2 regions of the Lelliottia nimipressuralis genome follow, and region 1 is predicted to be linked to the other one. Evidence: predicted binding sites of a transcription regulator. Region 1 holds the regulator's gene; the other holds the start of a gene.

Region 1 (9,751 bases):
CTGTGAATAACATCAAAAAGACACGCCTGTTCCCTAAGTTAAATCTTCCGCGAGGCCTGTTGTAATTTGTGACGGCCCTCAATATTTATAGAAGAGGATATTATTTTCGCCCAGGTTTTCCGTCGTGAGGGCCAAAAAATTGCGGCGGATGGTCCACCCAGCGGTCCTCGCGGGTGGCGGCGTAGACCGGGTTGAGCGGGTAATAGATGCGGTTGTGTTTTTTGTTCGCCTCGCCCACCACAAGCAGCCGCACCTCTTCGTCGGTGTTATTGATAAAGGTGTGGCACACGCCGGTTCCGGCCGGAAAACCGACGCTGTCGCCCGGCTCTAGCTTCCATAAATACCCGTTAATCCACGCCTGGGGATACCCTTCAATAACAAAGATAAACTCCTCTTCGTCGCTTTCAGCATGCGGATACGAAGTGCGACGGCCCGGCGGCAGGCGTTCATGGTGGATACCGATCCGCCCAAGCCCCAGTTTGCGGGCCAGCGGCGCGCCGATAGCAAAAAGTTCGTCGCTGTCTGGATAAGTGGAGTCGTCGGCACCTTCGACGTCGCGCCAGTGCCGGATGCAATCAGGTCTTTTCATTGTATTTTTCCCGTGTGGCGATGGGTCAGGTATAGCACAACTGTGGCGGATCTCGGCGTTTTCAGCAGAACATGGTAAAGTGAGGGTTTTCCAGACTCCATAATTCGAGGTGCGATATGGATAAGACCACGATGCAAGATCTGTTAGCGCAAGCTGAAAAGCTCTGTGCGCAACGCAATGTGCGCCTGACCCCGCAGCGCCTTGAAGTGTTACGTCTGATGAGCCTGCAACGCGGTGCCATCAGCGCCTACGATCTGCTCGATCTGCTGCGCGAAAGCGAGCCGCAGGCGAAACCGCCCACTGTTTATCGCGCGTTGGATTTCCTGCTGGAGCAAGGCTTTGTGCATAAGGTGGAGTCGACTAACAGCTATGTGCTGTGCCATCTGTTCGATCAGCCAACACATACCTCTGCCATGTTTATCTGCGATCGCTGCGGCGCGGTCAAAGAAGAGGGGGCGGAAGGTGTGGAAGATATTATGCATTCGCTGGCGGCTAAAATGGGCTTTGCCCTGCGCCATAACGTGATTGAAGCACACGGGTTGTGTTCAGCCTGTGTCGAAGTGGAAGCCTGTCGTCATCAGGGTGAATGTCAGCACGATCACTCCATTCTGGTGAAGAAAAAACCGCGCTAAAAACGAAGCGGGCGGCCATTAGGCCGCCCTCAGGGATTGTACTTCCGTGTACAACGGGTAGAACTCTGTTACCAGCGGTAGTCGTTGCGTTTTTCCCAGTCAACAACCTCTTTTTCCGCCTGATCTTTCGCGTAGCCGTAGCGTTCCTGAATCTTACCTACCAGCTGTTCGCGTTTACCTTCAATGACGGTCACGTCATCGTCGGTCAGTTTACCCCATTGTTCTTTCGCTTTACCTTTGAACTGTTTCCAGTTACCGCCGATTTCGTCTTTATTCATAATCAATTCCTCATCGTTCGGTTATCACGTAAATTCGAGTCGTCCGTTACGTTCATTTCTGCTGGACGTGATAATAATTGTAGATAAGGATTCGGCATGCGTGTTGAGATTCAGAATCTTTAACCGTTTCGTCAAATCACGCTATCCGCTAAACCAGCTGTTATTGCGCCAGTGGCGCCGCCAAATCAGCGCTAATGACAGGCCGCGCAGGGCGAGGAACACCGCCAGCGCCAGCCATAAACCGTGGTTGCCGAGCCAGGGCAGCGTGAAGAGCGTCAGGGCGAAACCGGCCGCCGCGACTGCCATGCTGTTGCGCATTTCCGCCCCGCGCGTTGCGCCGATAAACATACCGTCCAGCAGATAGCACCACACCCCCACCACCGGTAACACGACCTGCCAGATGATGTAGTGATTAGCCAGTTCTCTCAGTTCAGGCAGCGAGGTCAATAGCGCCACAATCTGCCCGCCAAATAAGGCATAGATCAGTGCGAAGACCAGCGCCACCAGCCCTGACTGGCGACAGGCCGCGCGCCAGACCTCCTGCAACTGCCCCGCCTCGCGAGCGCCATAGGCCTGGCCCGAATGGGCTTCCACCGCATAGGCAAAACCGTCAAGTGCATAGGCGGTGAACGTCAGCAAAGTCATCAGCACCGCGTTTACGGCCACGATCTCTGGCCCCAGGCGCGCGCCAAACACCGTTAAGGCGCCAAAGCAAAGTTGCAGCAGCAGCGAGCGAAGCATGATGTCGCGATTAAGCGCCAGCAGTTTACGGATGTTGCCGTGCCACGCTGTTTTGAGCATCGCGAATGATATTCCCCGCATGGCCAGCACGCGTTTCACCATCCATAGGCCAATGAAGAAAGTGCCGTACTCGGCGACCACCGTTGCCAGCGCCGCCCCCTGCACGTTCATGTGCAGACCCATCACCAGCCACAGATCGAGCACGATATTGAGTAAATTGCCCACCACCAGCAGGATCACCGGCGCACGCGCGTACTGCACGCCCAGCAACCAGCCAAGCAGAACCAGATTTGCCAGCGATGCCGGTGCGCTGAGCCAGCGGATTTCAAGGAAGCGCCGCGCCTGTTCCAGCACCGCTTCACTACCGCCCACGACATGCAGAGCCAGATCGATGAGCGGCGTGCGCAGCAAAACAATCAGCAGCCCTGCGCCAAGGGCGAGGATCAGCGGCTGCACCAGCGCACGGGCGAGTCGAACGGGATCTTTGGCACCAAACGCCTGGGCAGTCAGCCCGGTGGTGCTCATGCGTAAAAAGAGCAGCAGCATGAAGAGGAAACTGGTCGCCGTCGCGCCAATGGCCACGCCGCCGAGGTAAACAGGGGAATCCAGATGACCAATCACCGCCGTATCCACCAGCCCTAACAGGGGAACGGTGATATTGGAGAAAATCATCGGCAGCGCAAGACGCCACAATGCCTTGTCTGAGGTTGTCAGCAGAGACATGAGAAAGTACCGGGAATTGAGAGTAGACAGTCAGGCTGCGGTGCGACCACAGCCTGTCAGTAAGAGATTACAGCCATTCGCCGTTGCGGATAACACCAACAGCCAGACCTTCAATAGAGAAAGCCTGTTCGCGGAGATCCACCACAATCGGGGAAAACTCGCTGTTTTCTGGCAACAGCTGAACCGTGTTGCCCTGTTTTTTCAGGCGCTTAACGGTCACTTCGTCGTCGATACGCGCAACCACAACCTGCCCGTTACGCACATCCTGCGTTTTATGAACCGCCAGCAGATCGCCGTCCAGAATACCAATGTCTTTCATGGACATCCCACTGACGCGCAGCAGGAAATCGGCACTTGGCTTGAACATAGCCGGATCGACCTGATAGTGACCTTCAATATGTTGCTGTGCCAGCAAAGGCTCACCCGCCGCGACGCGCCCCACAAGTGGCAGACCTTCTTCTTCTTCCACCAGCAGGCGAATTCCGCGTGACGCACCAGAGACAATCTCAAGAACGCCTTTACGCGCCAGCGCTTTGAGATGCTCTTCAGCGGCATTTGGAGAACGGAAGCCCAGGCGCTGCGCGATTTCCGCACGCGTCGGTGGCATTCCCGTCTGGCTGATATGATCTCGAATGAGATCAAACACCTCTTGCTGTCTGGCCGTTAACGCTTTCATTCCGCCCCCTGGGTGTATATACAGTTATGCTGTGAGTATATACAGTCAAAGGTGATTTTGGAATCAAAAACTGCACAAAAAACCAGAGACTTATTGGATTCCTGAAGCCTTATCGAAAATGTGACCAAAGAAGCGTGCCCCAGGTGATGGCTGCGATGATAATCGCCAGCAGCACAGCGGCAGAACCCATGTCCTTCGCACGGCCCGACAGCTCATGGAAATCAGAACCGATGCGATCCACCACCGCTTCAATAGCGCTGTTGAGAATTTCCACTATCATCACCAGAAGGACTGAACCAATGAGCAATACGCGGGTTATCGGGTCGACATCCAGAAAACAGGCGATGATCACCGCAACAACCGCAGCAACCCCTTCCTGGCGGAAAGCGGCCTCATTGATCCATGCGGCGCGGAAACCTTTCCATGAATATCCGGCAGCTTTGATGATTCGGGTTAACCCAGTGGTATTATTGGCCATTAAAAGAACCTTTTCTTAGATTTAGCGTCAGTAACTATAGCTGTAGCGCGTAGCAATACAGCCTGAAGTATGACCGGTAACAACAGAAATTTTGCGCGCTTTCTGTTATCCTTGCGCCGCAATTGCATTATTAACCAGAGGCTTTACATCGTTTATGTCCGGCTGGCCACGAATTTACTACAAATTACTTAATTTACCATTAAGCGTCCTGGTAAAAAGTAAGTCTATCCCGGCGGAACCTGCGCTGGAATTAGGGCTCGATACCTCGCGCCCTATTATGTACGTTTTGCCTTACAACTCGAAGGCAGACTTACTGACGCTCCGCGCCCAATGTCTGGCGCATGACTTGCCCGATCCGCTCGAACCCCTTGAGGTCGACGGAACTCTGCTGCCGCGCTACGTGTTTATTCACGGCGGGCCGCGCGTGTTCACCTATTACACGCCAAAAGAAGAGTCCATCAAGCTGTTCCACGACTACCTCGATCTGCACCGCAGCAACCCAAGTCTGGATGTCCAGATGGTGCCGGTGTCGGTGATGTTTGGTCGTCGTCCTGGTCGTCAGAAAGGCGAGGAAAACCCACCACTGCGTATGCTGAACGGCATCCAGAAGTTCTTTGCCGTCTCATGGTTAGGCCGCGACAGCTTTGTACGTTTCTCCCCTTCCGTCTCCCTGCGCCGCATGGCGGATGAGCACGGGACGGATAAAATCATCGCCCAGAAACTGGCTCGCGTCGCGCGTATGCACTTTGCCCGTCAGCGTCTGGCTGCCGTTGGCCCGCGCCTGCCTGCACGCCAGGACCTGTTCAACAAATTGCTGGCATCTAAAGCCATTGCCCGCGCGGTTGAAGACGAAGCGCGCAGCAAGAAAATCTCTCACGAGAAAGCCCAGCAAAACGCCATCGCCCTGATGGAGGAGATTGCGGCCAACTTCTCCTACGAGATGATCCGCCTCTCCGACCGTATCCTGAGCTTCACCTGGAACCGTCTGTATCAGGGGATTAACGTCCATAACGCCGAGCGCGTGCGCCAGCTTGCCCACGACGGCCACGAAATCGTCTATGTGCCTTGCCACCGCAGCCACATGGACTACCTGCTGCTGTCTTATGTGCTGTATCACCAGGGGCTGGTACCACCGCACATCGCGGCAGGTATCAACCTGAATTTCTGGCCAGCCGGCCCGATTTTCCGCCGTCTGGGTGCGTTCTTTATTCGTCGTACCTTCAAAGGCAATAAGCTCTACTCCACGGTGTTCCGCGAATATCTGGGCGAGCTGTTTAGCCGTGGCTATTCCGTAGAGTATTTCGTCGAAGGGGGGCGTTCCCGTACGGGCCGTCTTCTGGACCCGAAAACCGGTACTCTGTCGATGACCATTCAGGCGATGCTGCGCGGCGGTACGCGTCCGATTACGCTTGTGCCGATTTACATCGGTTACGAGCACGTCATGGAAGTGGGCACTTACGCCAAAGAGCTGCGCGGTGCGACCAAAGAGAAAGAGAGCCTGCCTCAGATGCTGAAAGGCCTGAGCAAGCTGCGCAATCTCGGCCAGGGTTACGTGAACTTTGGCGAACCGCTGCCGCTGATGACCTATCTGAACCAGCACGTGCCGGAGTGGCGCGAATCTATCGACCCAATCGAAGCGATTCGCCCTGCGTGGCTGACGCCAACGGTGAATAATATCGCGGCCGATCTGATGGTGCGTATTAACAACGCCGGGGCGGCGAACGCCATGAACCTGTGCGTCACAGCACTGTTAGCCTCACGCCAGCGTTCGCTGACGCGCGAACAGCTGACCGAACAGCTCGATTGCTATCTGGATATTATGCGTAATGTCCCGTACTCAGCGGATTCCACCGTTCCGTCTGCCACCGCCAGTCAGTTGATCGACCACGCGCTGCAGATGAACAAGTTCGAAGTTGAGAAGGACACCATCGGGGACATCATCATTCTGCCGCGCGAGCAGGCAGTGCTGATGACCTACTATCGTAACAACATCACGCATATGCTGATGTTGCCGTCGCTGATGGCAGCCATCATCACTCAGCATCGCCGCATTTCCCGTCAGGAACTGCTGCGCCATGTTGAGACGCTCTATCCGATGCTGAAAGAAGAGCTGTTCCTGAGCTGGAGCAAAGATGAAGTGGCCGTTGAGCTGGAAAAACTCACCGCTGAGCTGCTGCGTCAGGGTCTGTTGACCGTCAAAGATGACGAGCTGCATATCAACCCGTCACGTTCCCGCACGCTGCAACTGCTGGCGGCCGGTGCGCGTGAGACGTTGCAGCGCTACGCGATTACCTTCTGGCTGTTGAGCGCGAACCCGTCCATCAACCGTGGTACCCTGGAAAAAGAGAGCCGCACGCTGGCTCAGCGTTTATCCGTGCTGCACGGCATTAACGCACCAGAGTTCTTCGATAAAGCGGTGTTTAGCTCACTGGTACTGACGCTGCGCGATGAAGGCTATATCAGCGATACCGGCGATGCGGAACCTGAAGAGACGATGAAGGTTTATCAGATGCTGGCCGAGCTGATAACGTCGGACGTGCGTTTGACCATTGAAAGCGCAACGCAGGACGAGTGACATAAAAAAGCCGGGAGGCGGTTTCGCCTTTCCCGGCTTACAAATATGCATCAGATATGTGCCCGGTGAGCGTTAGCGCTGCCGGGCATTTTTTTCAGGAAAAATAGCTCATCGCCAGCCCTAAAAACAGCACCAGCCCAACATAGTTGTTGTTCAAAAACGCTTTGAAACAGGCTTCACGCTCGCGATTCGCAATCAGCTTTTGCTGATATGCAAACAGCATCCCCGCCACCAGCACGGACCAGTAAAATTCCCAGTTCAGGGCGTTCAGATAACCAATCAGTACCATCAGCCCTAACACCGCGACCTGCAATATCCCGATGATCAGCTTGTCGTAGCGGCCAAACAGAATCGCCGTCGATTTGATGCCAATTTTCAGATCGTCATCGCGGTCGACCATCGCATACTGGGTGTCGTACGCCACCGCCCACAGAATGTTAGCGAGGAACATCAGCCAGCAGCTCAGGGGCACTGATTCACTGACAGCGGCAAACGCCATCGGAATCGACCAGCCAAAGGCCGCGCCCAGCACCACCTGCGGCAGATGGGTATAGCGCTTCATAAACGGATACACCCACGCCAGCGCCAGTGCTGCAACCGAGAGTAAAATCGTCATGGTGTTGAGCGTTAAAACCAGCAGAAACGCGAGGAGCACCAGCACCACAAACAGCGTGCGGGCCTCTTTTTCTGACACCTGACCGCTCGGCATCGGGCGGTTGGCGGTGCGTTTCACGTGGCCGTCAAATTTGCGGTCGGCATAATCGTTAACCACGCAGCCCGCGGCACGCATCAGCCAGACGCCTGCGACAAACACTGCCAGGATCCACAGCGGCGGTAAACCAGGGGTGGCAACCCACAGCGCCCACAGCGTCGGCCACAGCAACAAAAAGGTGCCGATGGGTTTATCGGTACGCATCAAGCGGTGAAAAGCCAGCAGCTTATCCTGCGTCAGACTCCACTCCATTTTCATATCCTCTTAGTACAACGGCGATGCAGGCAAAAAGAGTTCTGTCAGCATGAGCGGCTTGCCGCTTAAGCGCAGGCGGGAACGGCGTCCCCACAGGTCTGCATTGCGACCAATTTCAATAAAATCACGGGTAAGCTCAGACGACGTAAAAAGATAGCGTCCCAGCGGGGTTTTACCCAGCTGTTGCAGCGCCAGCTCCGGGCCGCACAGGGTAGATTCAGGGACCACGGTCCGCCCGGCAAGCCAGGGTTCACCATCGGCGCAGAGTAAAATTTCACGCAGCCAGTAACGATCTTCTTTTGGCAGCAGCGGCAGTTCACTGGCGACGTCATCAGGCGAGACGAACCCTTCCTGAATCAGCGTTACCGTGACTTTTTTCCCCTGCTGCTCAAAGCGTTTCGTCATGGAATCCTCCAGCAGCAACCAGTCCAGTTGCTCCGGGTCAAGCGCGGGAATGTTTTCAAAATAGCGCAGCGCACGCAGTTGCGTTAGCGCAGGGTGTGACATGCCAGACTCTCCGATACATAACGTCTGGCTATTGTATCGCAGAAAAGCAGATTGGGGGCGGCCAAACGCGGTTTAACGATCATTATCGCAACAGGAGTGCAACAGCCTGCGCCGCCCAAAAAAAAGTGCGCCCACTCAGGCGCACTAAACTACTGACAACATCAGCACTGCGGGGAGACGGTCACCCCTTGCCTTTTACACTGCTGATAAAGGTGGAACGGGCAGTGGTCGAACCTAAACGCTCAGCTTCATCCAGCAGCTTCAGCGCTTTGTCTACATCGCCGCGATCAACTGCTTCTTTGATGGCGCGATTGAAGTAACTTTCAGTGTCATTCAGCATCGGCTCGGCTTTCTTCGCCGGAGCTGGTGCTGGTGTCGGCGCAGCGGCAGGGGCAGCGGCGACAGGCGCGGCATAAGCTGGTGCGGCGGTGTTACCCACGGTCACAGGGCCAGGGCCAGCGGAGCCAAACAGTGGGCCAACCAGCACGCTGGAGGCGGAAGAGGTGCTGACTTTCAGTTTCAGCGTGCCGTCGGTGGTGTGGCGCGCTTTTGGATCCGGAATATCCGGGACCGCATTGCCCGTGCCTTTGGCGTAGGCTTTGGCTGGATCAACCAGGGTAGTTGTCTGGGCGAGATCCTGCGGCGTCGTGAAGACCAGCACATAAATTTTCTGCTGACCCAGCGCAGGCGTCAGGCGCATCACCCCTTCCAGGCGATCGGCGCTCATCACGCCCGGTTCCTGATAGGTAAAATAGCTGCTCGGGAAGAACGCCGATGGCGTCATGTTCTGATCCAGAATCAGCACGTTCGGCGCAAAGACATGTGTTTGCTTGTCGACAATACTGGTCAGCGTCAGGTTCAGCTCACCAATGTTTGCCGGGACGCTCCAGGCCGCGACCGGGCCGGAAATACCAGGCACATTTAGCTGCTGGCCGCCGCTCGCAAGATCGGTACTTTGGGTTTTAGACTGATCGACAGGCGTCCAGACCAGTTGTTGCAGTGCAGAAGCCGGGATGGCGGGAGCCGCCGTGGTGTTCTGCGGAACGAAATTAACCTCGGCAAAACTGACTGCCGGGAAGCTTGCCAGCAGGCCAGCGGAAAGGCAGAGGGCGACGAGACTTTTGTTCATTTTCATTGTTATCACCTCAGATATTCAGCGCAGCGGTGGCCAGGCAATAGCGCGCGACGCTTAAATCAGAGGGGCTTGCGCCCCTCCTTTGTTTAGCCATTACGTGAGATTAACTGCGGATTACCACCAGATTTCCATCTGGGCACCGAAGCTCCACTCGTCGTTATCGCCGCGGCCAAGGCCTGCAGTCTGCATACCGAAGTTGGAGTTGTAGTTACCGCTGGTAGTGATCGGGCTACCCGAAGTGTCGTAACCCCATTTCTCATCCCACTTCGCATAGGTTGCGAAGACGCGGATTGCCGGACGGGACCAGATGCTGTCGCCAGCCTGCCATTGTTGCGCCAGGGTGACTTTGTACTGGTTGTTTTTGTCGCCGGTGTTCTGGGATTTGACGTTGTCGTAGCCCACTTCCAGCAAGGTACTCATGATTGGCGTCCATTTGTACATTGGGCGCAC
Region 2 (9,751 bases), 640 kb from region 1:
CCCGGACGGCTGCCCGCTGCGATGATGGTATCGATGCCCGCGCGGCAGGCCACGTCGGCGGCCTGCAACTTGGTGCCCATTCCGCCGGTGCCCAGCCCGGAAACGCTGTCTCCGGCAATCGCGCGCAGTGCGTCATCAATGCCGTAAACGTCCTTAATCAGCTGCGCCTGCGGGTTATTGCGCGGGTCGGCGGTAAACAGCCCCTGCTGATCCGTGAGCAGCAGCAGCTTGTCAGCCCCGGCCAGAATCGCCGCCAGCGCAGAGAGATTATCGTTATCGCCAACTTTGATTTCAGCGGTTGCCACCGCGTCGTTCTCGTTAATGACCGGAACGATGTTGTTATCCAGCAGTGCACGCAAGGTGTCTCGCGCGTTCAGGAAGCGTTCACGATCTTCCATGTCCGCGCGGGTCAGCAGCATCTGCCCGACGTGAATACCATAGATAGAGAACAGCTGTTCCCACAGTTGAATCAGTCGGCTTTGCCCGACCGCGGCCAGCAGTTGCTTAGAGGCGATGGTGGCGGGGAGTTCGGGGTAGCCTAAATGTTCGCGCCCGGCGGCAATCGCGCCTGACGTGACAATCACAATACGATGACCTGCGGCATGAAGCTGTGCGCACTGGCGGACAAGTTCAACAATGTGGGCGCGATTAAGGCGGCGCGATCCGCCTGTTAAAACACTGGTACCGAGTTTTACCACCAGCGTCTGGCTGTCACTCATGATTCTCTGCCATTCAACAATAAGGGAAAATGATGTCAATCAGACGTTTTAACAGGACTCAGCGCCGTTGCCAACTGCTGGCGCACAAAGCTCGCGACTTTGTTGCGCGGGATCAGGAAGCGTAGCGGCAGATTTTGACAGTTTTATGACTGAAAAATTAAAACTGACTTTTTTAAACATATTCTTACTTTGTCATAAAACGTTCACCCGCAGACGATAAAACCCTTCCTGTTTTTCACGGGGTAATAAGCTGAATCTTATTGCTCAGCGAATATTAGCGCGTTTTATAAAACATCAGGATTGAAAATGAAAAAGAGCACTCTGGCATTAGTGGTAATGGGCGTTGTGGCTTCCGCATCTGTACACGCAGCTGAAGTTTATAATAAGAACGGAAATAAACTGGACGTGTACGGCAAAGTAAAAGCAATGCACTACCTGAGTGATGATGATACCAAAGACGGCGACCAGACGTATGTCCGTTTCGGCTTTAAAGGCGAAACACAAATTAACGATCAGCTGACCGGTTACGGTCGCTGGGAAGCAGAATTCTCCGGCAATAAAGCCGAGAGTGATTCCACGCAGAAAACCCGTCTGGCCTTTGCCGGTCTGAAGCTGAAAGATATCGGCTCCTTCGACTACGGTCGTAACCTGGGCGCGCTGTATGACGTGGAAGCCTGGACTGATATGTTCCCGGAATTCGGCGGCGACTCTTCGGCGCAAACCGATAACTTCATGACCAAACGTGCCACCGGCCTCGCCACCTACCGCAACACCGACTTCTTCGGTGCGATTGATGGCCTGGACATGACCCTGCAGTATCAGGGCAAAAACGAAGGCCGTGATGCGAAAAAACAGAACGGCGACGGCTTCGGCACCTCGTTGACCTATGATTTCGGTGGCAGCGATTTCGCCGTCAGCGGGGCGTACACCAACTCTGACCGCACCAACGCGCAGAACCTGCTAGCACGCGGTGAAGGCGAAAAAGCCGAAGCCTGGGCAACCGGTCTGAAATATGACGCCAATGATATCTACCTGGCGGCGATGTATTCTGAAACCCGTAATATGACGCCAATTTCCGGTGGTTTCGCGAATAAAGCGCAGAACTTCGAAGTTGTCGCACAATATCAGTTCGATTTCGGTCTTCGTCCGTCCTTGGGCTATGTCCAGTCGAAAGGCAAGGATATTGAAGGCATCGGTGATGAAGATCTGGTGAAATATATCGACGTCGGCGCGACCTATTATTTCAACAAAAACATGTCTGCGTTTGTTGATTATAAAATCAACCAGATTGATGACGATAATAAACTGGGCGTGAGCAGCGATGATATCGTCGCTCTGGGTATGACTTACCAGTTCTGATATCGATGAATGAAAAAAAAGCCCGGCGCGAGAGCAGCCGGGTTTTTTATTGTCTGTCGCTTTTTTGCGGGTAAGGCGTTAAGCGGAGAGTTTGACCTGCTGGTTAGTAAAATTATCAGCCGGTTCGAGCTTTAAATCTAAGGTCGCCAGCAGATCGCGCGCTCGGTCGTGGAATCCACGCAGCGTTAGCTCCAGGCGGTCGATCACTTCCTGATCCTTGATAGTTGTCGCTTCCCAGTGTCCATCTTTGTTAAACAGGCCAAAGTGATAGCTATACGTAAAACGCTTCTCTTCTGCGTTCATTTCCATCCACCAGCCCCAGAACTCCCGTTTTTCGGGTGCAGGCTTCACGTTGACGCAAACAGCCAGGCAGTCGAAAAAAAAGCGATTCTCTTCACACTGCTCTTCTCGAATATACGGGCCAAGAGCCATGAACTTCTTAATCAGTCTACTTTTCGGGTGTCCACTCGGTAACGTCATTGCGATCTCCTTTTGTGAAGCCACTGTTTTACCAAACCGTCAAAATTTAGCAATCTCTTAACACAATCTCTTGGTGATCCAGCGTGTAATCTCGTTCAATGCTTTGTCAAAATTCTGATACACCGGACTGAAGGGTATCTCGAGCAGCTTGCCATCGGAAGATGACGAGGTGATTAAACGCGACTCTTCTTCCGGGCTGAAAGGATCGTTTTTCCAGAAACCTGACAGCATTGGCGTCGGACAGCGGCGTCCGAGCAGGCCCTGGGTCTTTAATGAATAACGGTTCAGTTCCACACGCAGCGCTTCGTCTGATGCATCATGCATGCCAAGGCGGCTCGCCAGCACGTCTAAATACATCTCCGGCACGCTCCCCTGACGGGTGGGATCGCTGAGCAGCGCATGAACCACCGGCCCAAGACAGGCCACCGCTTTCAGGCGCGACGATTCCAGATAGGCCAGGCGTACCGCAACGTTGGCGCCAAACCGGAAGCCAAATGCCGCCACGCGGGTGTGGTCCACCCAGGGAATATTTTCGAGCGATTTTAACGCATGCTGGTGCAATAAGCTGGAGTCCTGCGTCAGCTTCCACTTAGAAGAAAACCCGATCGACGGCATATCGAGCGTCAGCATCGCGATCCCTTTTGGTGCAAAGTAGCGCTCAAACAGGCTGAAATAATCAATCTGCAGGGAGTCCAGCCCACCGCACATCATCACCGTCGGGAACGGGCCGTCGCCAGGGGGCATGTGTAAAAAGCCGGTGACCGGCGCACCGCCGGGAATGGTGAACTCCAGTTCACGCACGTTGCACGGCAAACGCTGGGCTGCTTCTTCGTAGGCACGGTTTGCCAGCGCCTGCGCCTGTTCTGCCAGATCGTCACCCTTCAGATGCGGATAGGCGGCGATGCTGTAAAGGTTGGCGGCGTGGAGCCAGTGCTTTCCGCTGAGGGTCTGGTCCTGCTCCTGGTTAGCCTTCTGCTGCCAGAGCATCGCCTGCGTCGCCCATTCGTAAATCCAGTTACCACCGCGATAGCCGACGACCGTATCGTAGAGATCGCTGTCGGTGCGATCGGCCTCGCTCATGACGATGCGCGCCTGGACGTCGAGAATTTCACGGGCATCAATGCCGCGCCAGATCCACATCAGACGGTTAATCATGCGATACCAGTGCGGCACGTTTTTGCCGTCCAGAGCGGACTGCACAGCAGGCTGAGTGCCAGGGTTGAAGCGACGAACAAGAGTCGACGTTTCCGGGTGTTTGAAACGAGGTTTGAACAGGGTTTCGCTGAGATTCGCCTGGGTCATTGCGCGCTGCCTCCATGATTACGTCACATAGAGGCATTGTAACGCGCTGGAGGCTAAAAAAAACAACGCCCGGCATCACCGGGCGTTAAAAATAATTTCGTTCTGTAATTAACGGCCAGAAATCGGCGGTACGAAGACCACGCCCATATCCCACGGCTGTTCAATCCAGGTATCCTGCGGGATGTCGATAACATAGTCGTTGACCAGCGGACGACCAGCTGGTTTGGCGAAGATGGTGACGAAATGCGCTTTTGGATACATTTCACGGATCGCAACGGCAGTGCCGCCGGTATCGACCAGATCGTCGATGACGATAAAGCCTTCGCCGTCGCCTTCAGCGCGTTTCAGCACGGTCAGCTCGCGCTGGTTATCGTGGTCATAGCTGGAGATGCAGACGGTATCGACATGGCGAATACCCAGTTCACGAGCCAGCAATGCGCCCGGTACCAGACCGCCACGGCTCACGGCAATAATGCCTTTCCACTGTTCAGAAGGCATCAGGCGTGCAGCCAGTTTGCGCGCGTGAATCTGCAACATGTCCCAGGTGACGACGTATTTTTCGCTCATGTGAAGTGTCCCAGCCTGTTTATATACGGCTTAAAAAGTGTTCGAGGGGGAAATAGGTTGCGCGAGATTATAGAGATCTGACGCACTAAAAACCAGTGTTTAGCGGCGCGGGGCGGAGTTTTTACGTGCTTAATGCTAGCAGCGAACGGAGAAAGTGGTATTCTCAACCTCATCTCGCAAGCCCGACTTGTGCTGACTATCACTCTGCTAACCCTGTGACCTGCAAGCTTGTTTGCAGCGCCACGACAAGGAGACTTATCGTGTCTGAACTGTCTCAATTATCGCCACAGCCGCTGTGGGATATTTTTGCCAAAATCTGTTCCATTCCTCACCCTTCCTATCACGAAGAACAGCTTGCCGAACATATTATGGGCTGGGCGAAGGAAAAAGGCCTGCACGCAGAGCGTGACCAGGTTGGCAATATTCTGATTCGTAAAGCGGCCACCGCAGGTATGGAAAACCGCAAACCGGTTGTGCTGCAGGCGCACCTGGATATGGTGCCGCAGAAAAACAACGATACCGACCACGACTTCACAAAAGATCCGATTCAGCCGTACATCGACGGCGAATGGGTTAAAGCACGCGGCACCACGCTGGGCGCAGATAACGGCATCGGTATGGCCTCCGCGCTGGCGGTGCTGGCTGACGATCGCGTTGAGCACGGCCCGCTGGAAGTGCTGCTGACCATGACCGAAGAAGCGGGTATGGACGGCGCTTTTGGTCTGCAGGCCAACTGGCTGCAGGCAGATATCCTGATCAACACCGACTCTGAAGAAGAGGGTGAGATCTACATGGGTTGCGCGGGGGGCATTGATTTCATCTCTACCCTGCCTCTGACCCGTGAAGCGGTTCCGGCTGGCTTCAAGACCTTCAAGCTGACGCTGAAAGGGCTGAAAGGCGGTCACTCAGGCGGCGATATCCATTTAGGTCTGGGCAATGCCAACAAACTGCTGGCGCGCTTCCTGGCAGGCCACGCGGCTGAGCTGGATCTGCGTCTGGTGGACTTCAACGGTGGTAGCCTGCGTAACGCGATTCCTCGCGAAGCCTTCGCCACCGTTGCCGTTGCAGCAAACAAAGCCGACGAGCTGAAAACCCTGGCGAACGTCTACCTGGATATCCTGAAAAACGAACTGTCAGTCAAAGAGAAAAACCTGACCGTGGTTCTGGAAGCCGTATCCAGCGATAAAGCCGCGCTGACGACCGAGTCACGCGACCGCTTTGTGCAGCTGCTGAACGCCACACCAAACGGCGTGATCCGCAACTCTGACGTGGCGAAAGGCGTGGTGGAAACCTCCCTGAACGTCGGCGTTGTCACCATGAGCGACGACAGCGCGGAAATCATCTGCCTGATCCGCTCTCTTATCGACAGCGGTAAAGAGTATGTCGTGAGCATGCTGGAATCACTGGGCAAACTCTCTGGTGCGAAAACCTCCGCCAAGGGCAGCTACCCAGGCTGGCAGCCAGACGCGACCTCTCCGGTCATGGCGTTGGTGCGTGAAACCTATCAGCGTCTGTTCAACAGCACGCCGAACATTCAGGTGATCCACGCGGGTCTGGAGTGCGGTCTGTTCAAGAAACCGTATCCGGATATGGATATGGTCTCTATTGGGCCGACCATTACCGGGCCACACTCTCCGGACGAGCAGGTGCATATCGAAAGCGTGGGCCACTACTGGACGCTGCTGACAGAACTGCTGAAAGCGATTCCGGCTAAGTAAGACGCTGTACGTGCCCGGCGGCAGTGCGTTGTCGGGCCAGCAGAATCAGTGCCATAGCGATATGTAGACATAAGCCCGGTAAGCGAAGCGCTACCGGGCTTTTTTATACGTTTTATAGCCCCAGCACCAGCTGTCGCTCCAGCTGCGGGTCCAGCAGCGTGACGTGTAAACCCACCAGCCGCACTCCCCTTCCCCCGCGGCGCTCCTGCCAGGCTTTCTTCGCCGTTGCGATCAGGTCGTCTTTATTGAGCCGCGGCCAGACATGCTCCTGGGTTGTTTGCTGGAAGTCGTTAAACTTGAGTTTTACCCCCTGCCGGGCAATCAGCAGATCGGGTTTCACCTTTGCCAGACGCCGCTCCAGCTCGGGGTAGAGCTGCTCGTTAATAATGGTTTCGCAGTCACTCCACTCGTGGATATCTTCCGCAAGGGTGCGCTCCACCCCCACCGATTTACGCAGCCGCTCGCTGTTAATGCTGCGCTCATCAATCCCCTGACTGCGCTCCCACAGCACCCGGCCAAATTTGCCAAAGCGTTTGAGCAGCATTGCCAGATCGCTGTTCTGCACGTCTTCGCAGGTGCGTAGACCCAGCGTTTCCAGCTTCGCGGCCGAGACTTTGCCGACGCCGGGGATTTTGCCCAGCGGCAGGGTCTTCAAAAAAGCCGGGACCTCATCAGGCGTGATGACATATTGCCCGTCCGGTTTATTCAGATCCGAGGCGATTTTGGCGAGGAATTTGACCGGCGCAATCCCGGCGGAGGCCGTTAAATTGAGCTCTTTAAAAATGGTCTGGCGGATCTCCTGCGCCATCAGCGTGGCGGAGCCGTGGCAGTGCAGACTGTCCGTGACGTCGAGATAGGCTTCGTCGAGAGAAAGGGGTTCGATGAGCGACGTGTAGCGGGAGAAGATTTCCCGGATATGGGCCGAGGCCTCTTTGTAAGCATCAAAGCGGCCGGGCAACAGAATGAGATGAGGACAGAGTTTGAGTGCCATCGCCGTGGGCATGGCGCTGCGCACGCCAAATTTGCGCGCCGGATAGTTGGCAGTGCTGATCACACCACGCTTAACGCGGCTGCCGCCAATGGCGATGGGGACATCCCGCAGCGCCGGATTATCACGCATCTCTACGGCGGCAAAAAAGCAGTCCATATCGACATGGATTATTTTGCGCATACTTAACCCTCACCCTTTCACTGGATAAGTATACAGTTAAAAATTCAGAATTGAAAAGTATCAGCGTCTTCACATCCTCCACAATTACGCAAAGTTCCTGGTTTCAAACGCGGTCTGATAAGCTATAAATGCCAACTAATTTGTAAACTCATTAGTTCACTCTTGCGAAAAAATGCAGCGATGCTAATGTGAGCGCTCCTAATCCAGAAAATTCTGATTTCGGGTCTCTTTTGCCGTCCTGGCAAGTTGGTTTGGCTTTATCAAGGAACTTGTAGTATGCGTAAAATCGCATTGTTCATTGCGATGCTTCTGATCCCGTGTGTCTCGTTCGCAGGGCTGCTTGGCAGCAACAGTTCAACCACACCGGTCAGCAAAGAATATAAACAACAATTAATGGGATCACCGGTTTATATTCAGATCTTCAAGGAAGAACGCACGCTCGATCTATTTGTCAAAATGGGCGAGACATATCAACTGCTTGATAGCTACAAAATCTGTAACTATTCCGGCGGATTAGGTCCGAAACAACGTCAGGGTGATTTCAAAAGTCCTGAAGGGTTTTATACCGTTCAGCGCAATCAGCTCAAACCCGACAGCCGCTTCTATAAAGCCATCAATATCGGCTTTCCGAACGCCTACGATCGTGCCCATGGTTACGAAGGCAAATACCTGATGATTCACGGTGCCTGCGTGTCTATCGGCTGCTACGCCATGACAGACAGCGGTATTGATGAGATTTTCCAGTTTGTGACCGGCGCGTTAGTCTTCGGCCAGGCGGGCGTGCAGGTGAGCATCTATCCGTTCCGCATGACCGATGCCAACATGCAGCGCCACAAGTATTCGACCTACGCGGATTTCTGGAAACAGCTGAAACCGGGTTACGACTACTTCCAGCAGACGCACAAGCCGCCGACCGTCTCGGTCGCGGATGGTCGATACATTGTCAGCAAACCGCTGAGTCATGAAGTCGTTCACCCGCAGCTGGCGTCAAACTACACGGTTCCCGAGACAAAATAGTGCCCACTCGCCTGGCATAATCTTTTGCCAGGTTTCATTGCCCGTCAGGGGCTGAGTGGCAATCACCGTGACCACATCGTTGGGTGTGGTCTCGGTTTGAAAATCAATTTCCACATCCTGATCCAGCAGTTTTGCCACGCCAAAGGGCGCGCGACGCGTGATCCAGAAAAGATTGGTCGAGCAGAACGCCATCACATAGCGCCCATCTGACAGCAGCATGTTAAACACACCCTTCTCACGCAGTTCACAGGCCAGCGTGCCGATGTATTTAAACACTGCTTCCATATTTCCCGGCGTGCGCGGGTAGCGCTCTGTCAGCTTGTGCAGTAACCAGCAAAACGCTTTCTCACTGTCTGTTTCACCCACCGGACGGAAATTGCCCGTCTCCAGCGATTTATAGCCGGTCAACTGCCCGTTATGGGCGTAAGTCCAGTTGCGGCCCCACAGTTCACGGGTAAACGGATGGGTATTTTCCAGCGCCACTTCGCCCCGATTCGCCTGACGAATATGGGCAATGACCGAGCAGGATTTTATCGGATAATCCTGGACCAGTCGGGCGATGGGAGAGTTGAAGCTGGGTTGCGGATCTTTGAACGTGCGACAGCCTTTGCCTTCGTAGAAGGTAATGCCCCAGCCGTCTTTATGCGGCCCGGTTCCTCCACCGCGCTGCACCAGCCCGGTGAAACTAAAGCAGATATCGGTTGGCACATTGGCGCTCATCCCGAGCAATTCGCACATACATCACCTCCACAAAACGCCTTAACGCGGGAAGGCGTAATTGTTGCAGCCAGTTTGGATTCGGACAGCGCGCAGAAACCGGAGCGTACACGTAGTACGTGAGGATTTCGAGCACTGCCCGGATTCAAAATGGCAAATAAAATAGCCTTCTTACTTAACCATCTCTTTTTCGATCAACTGGATCAGGATATGAATCACTTTGATGTGAATTTCCTGAATACGGTCAGCATAACCAAAATGCGGCACGCGGATTTCGATATCCGACGAGCCCGCCATTTTGCCGCCATCTTTGCCGGTCAGAGTGATGACTTTCATCCCCTTCTCACGCGCAGCGTCAATGGCTTTGATGACGTTACCGGAATTACCCGACGTGGAGATCCCCAGCAGCACATCGCCTTCACGCCCTACCGCTTCAACATAGCGCGAGAAAATATGATCGTAACCGAAGTCGTTACCCACGCAGGAGATGTGGCTAACGTCAGAAATCGCGATCGCCGGGTAGCCCGGACGGTTTTCACGGTAGCGGCCGGTCAGCTCTTCAGCGAAGTGCATCGCATCGCAATGTGAACCGCCGTTACCGCAGGAGAGCACTTTGCCGCCGGCTTTGAAACTGTCTGCCAGCAGAACCGCCGCGCGCTGAATCGCGTGAATATTGGCTTCATCTTTCAGAAAGTTGGCCA

Evidence for each region. The regulator LexA, encoded in region 1, represses DNA repair genes until DNA is damaged. The targets are predictions, from matches to a motif close to TNCTGTATGTACATACAGNA.
Region 2: dinB (DNA polymerase IV) is a predicted target of LexA. The motif match lies at 7,335-7,354, and genes of this name have one in related genera.

Annotation. Positions count from the first base shown of each region.
Region 1 is NZ_CP167172.1:269,570-279,320, reverse strand. Features, by position in the region: gene ACB496_RS01290 (cupin domain-containing protein) at 101-589, opposite strand; gene zur (zinc uptake transcriptional repressor Zur) at 706-1,221, shown strand; gene ACB496_RS01280 (CsbD family protein) at 1,290-1,499, opposite strand; gene dinF (MATE family efflux transporter DinF) at 1,641-2,963, opposite strand; gene lexA (transcriptional repressor LexA) at 3,031-3,639, opposite strand; gene ACB496_RS01265 (diacylglycerol kinase) at 3,749-4,117, opposite strand; gene plsB (glycerol-3-phosphate 1-O-acyltransferase PlsB) at 4,272-6,692, shown strand; gene ubiA (4-hydroxybenzoate octaprenyltransferase) at 6,787-7,656, opposite strand; gene ubiC (chorismate lyase) at 7,669-8,166, opposite strand; gene malM (maltose operon protein MalM) at 8,348-9,301, opposite strand; gene ACB496_RS01240 (maltoporin) at 9,416-9,751, opposite strand, start outside.
Region 2 is NZ_CP167172.1:909,559-919,309, reverse strand. Features, by position in the region: gene proB (glutamate 5-kinase) at 1-719, opposite strand, end outside; gene phoE (phosphoporin PhoE) at 1,026-2,078, shown strand; gene crl (sigma factor-binding protein Crl) at 2,157-2,558, opposite strand; gene frsA (esterase FrsA) at 2,616-3,860, opposite strand; gene gpt (xanthine phosphoribosyltransferase) at 3,969-4,427, opposite strand; gene pepD (cytosol nonspecific dipeptidase) at 4,688-6,145, shown strand; gene dinB (DNA polymerase IV) at 6,258-7,316, opposite strand; gene dpaA (peptidoglycan meso-diaminopimelic acid protein amidase) at 7,593-8,333, shown strand; gene ACB496_RS04240 (class II glutamine amidotransferase) at 8,304-9,071, opposite strand; gene lpcA (D-sedoheptulose 7-phosphate isomerase) at 9,222-9,751, opposite strand, start outside.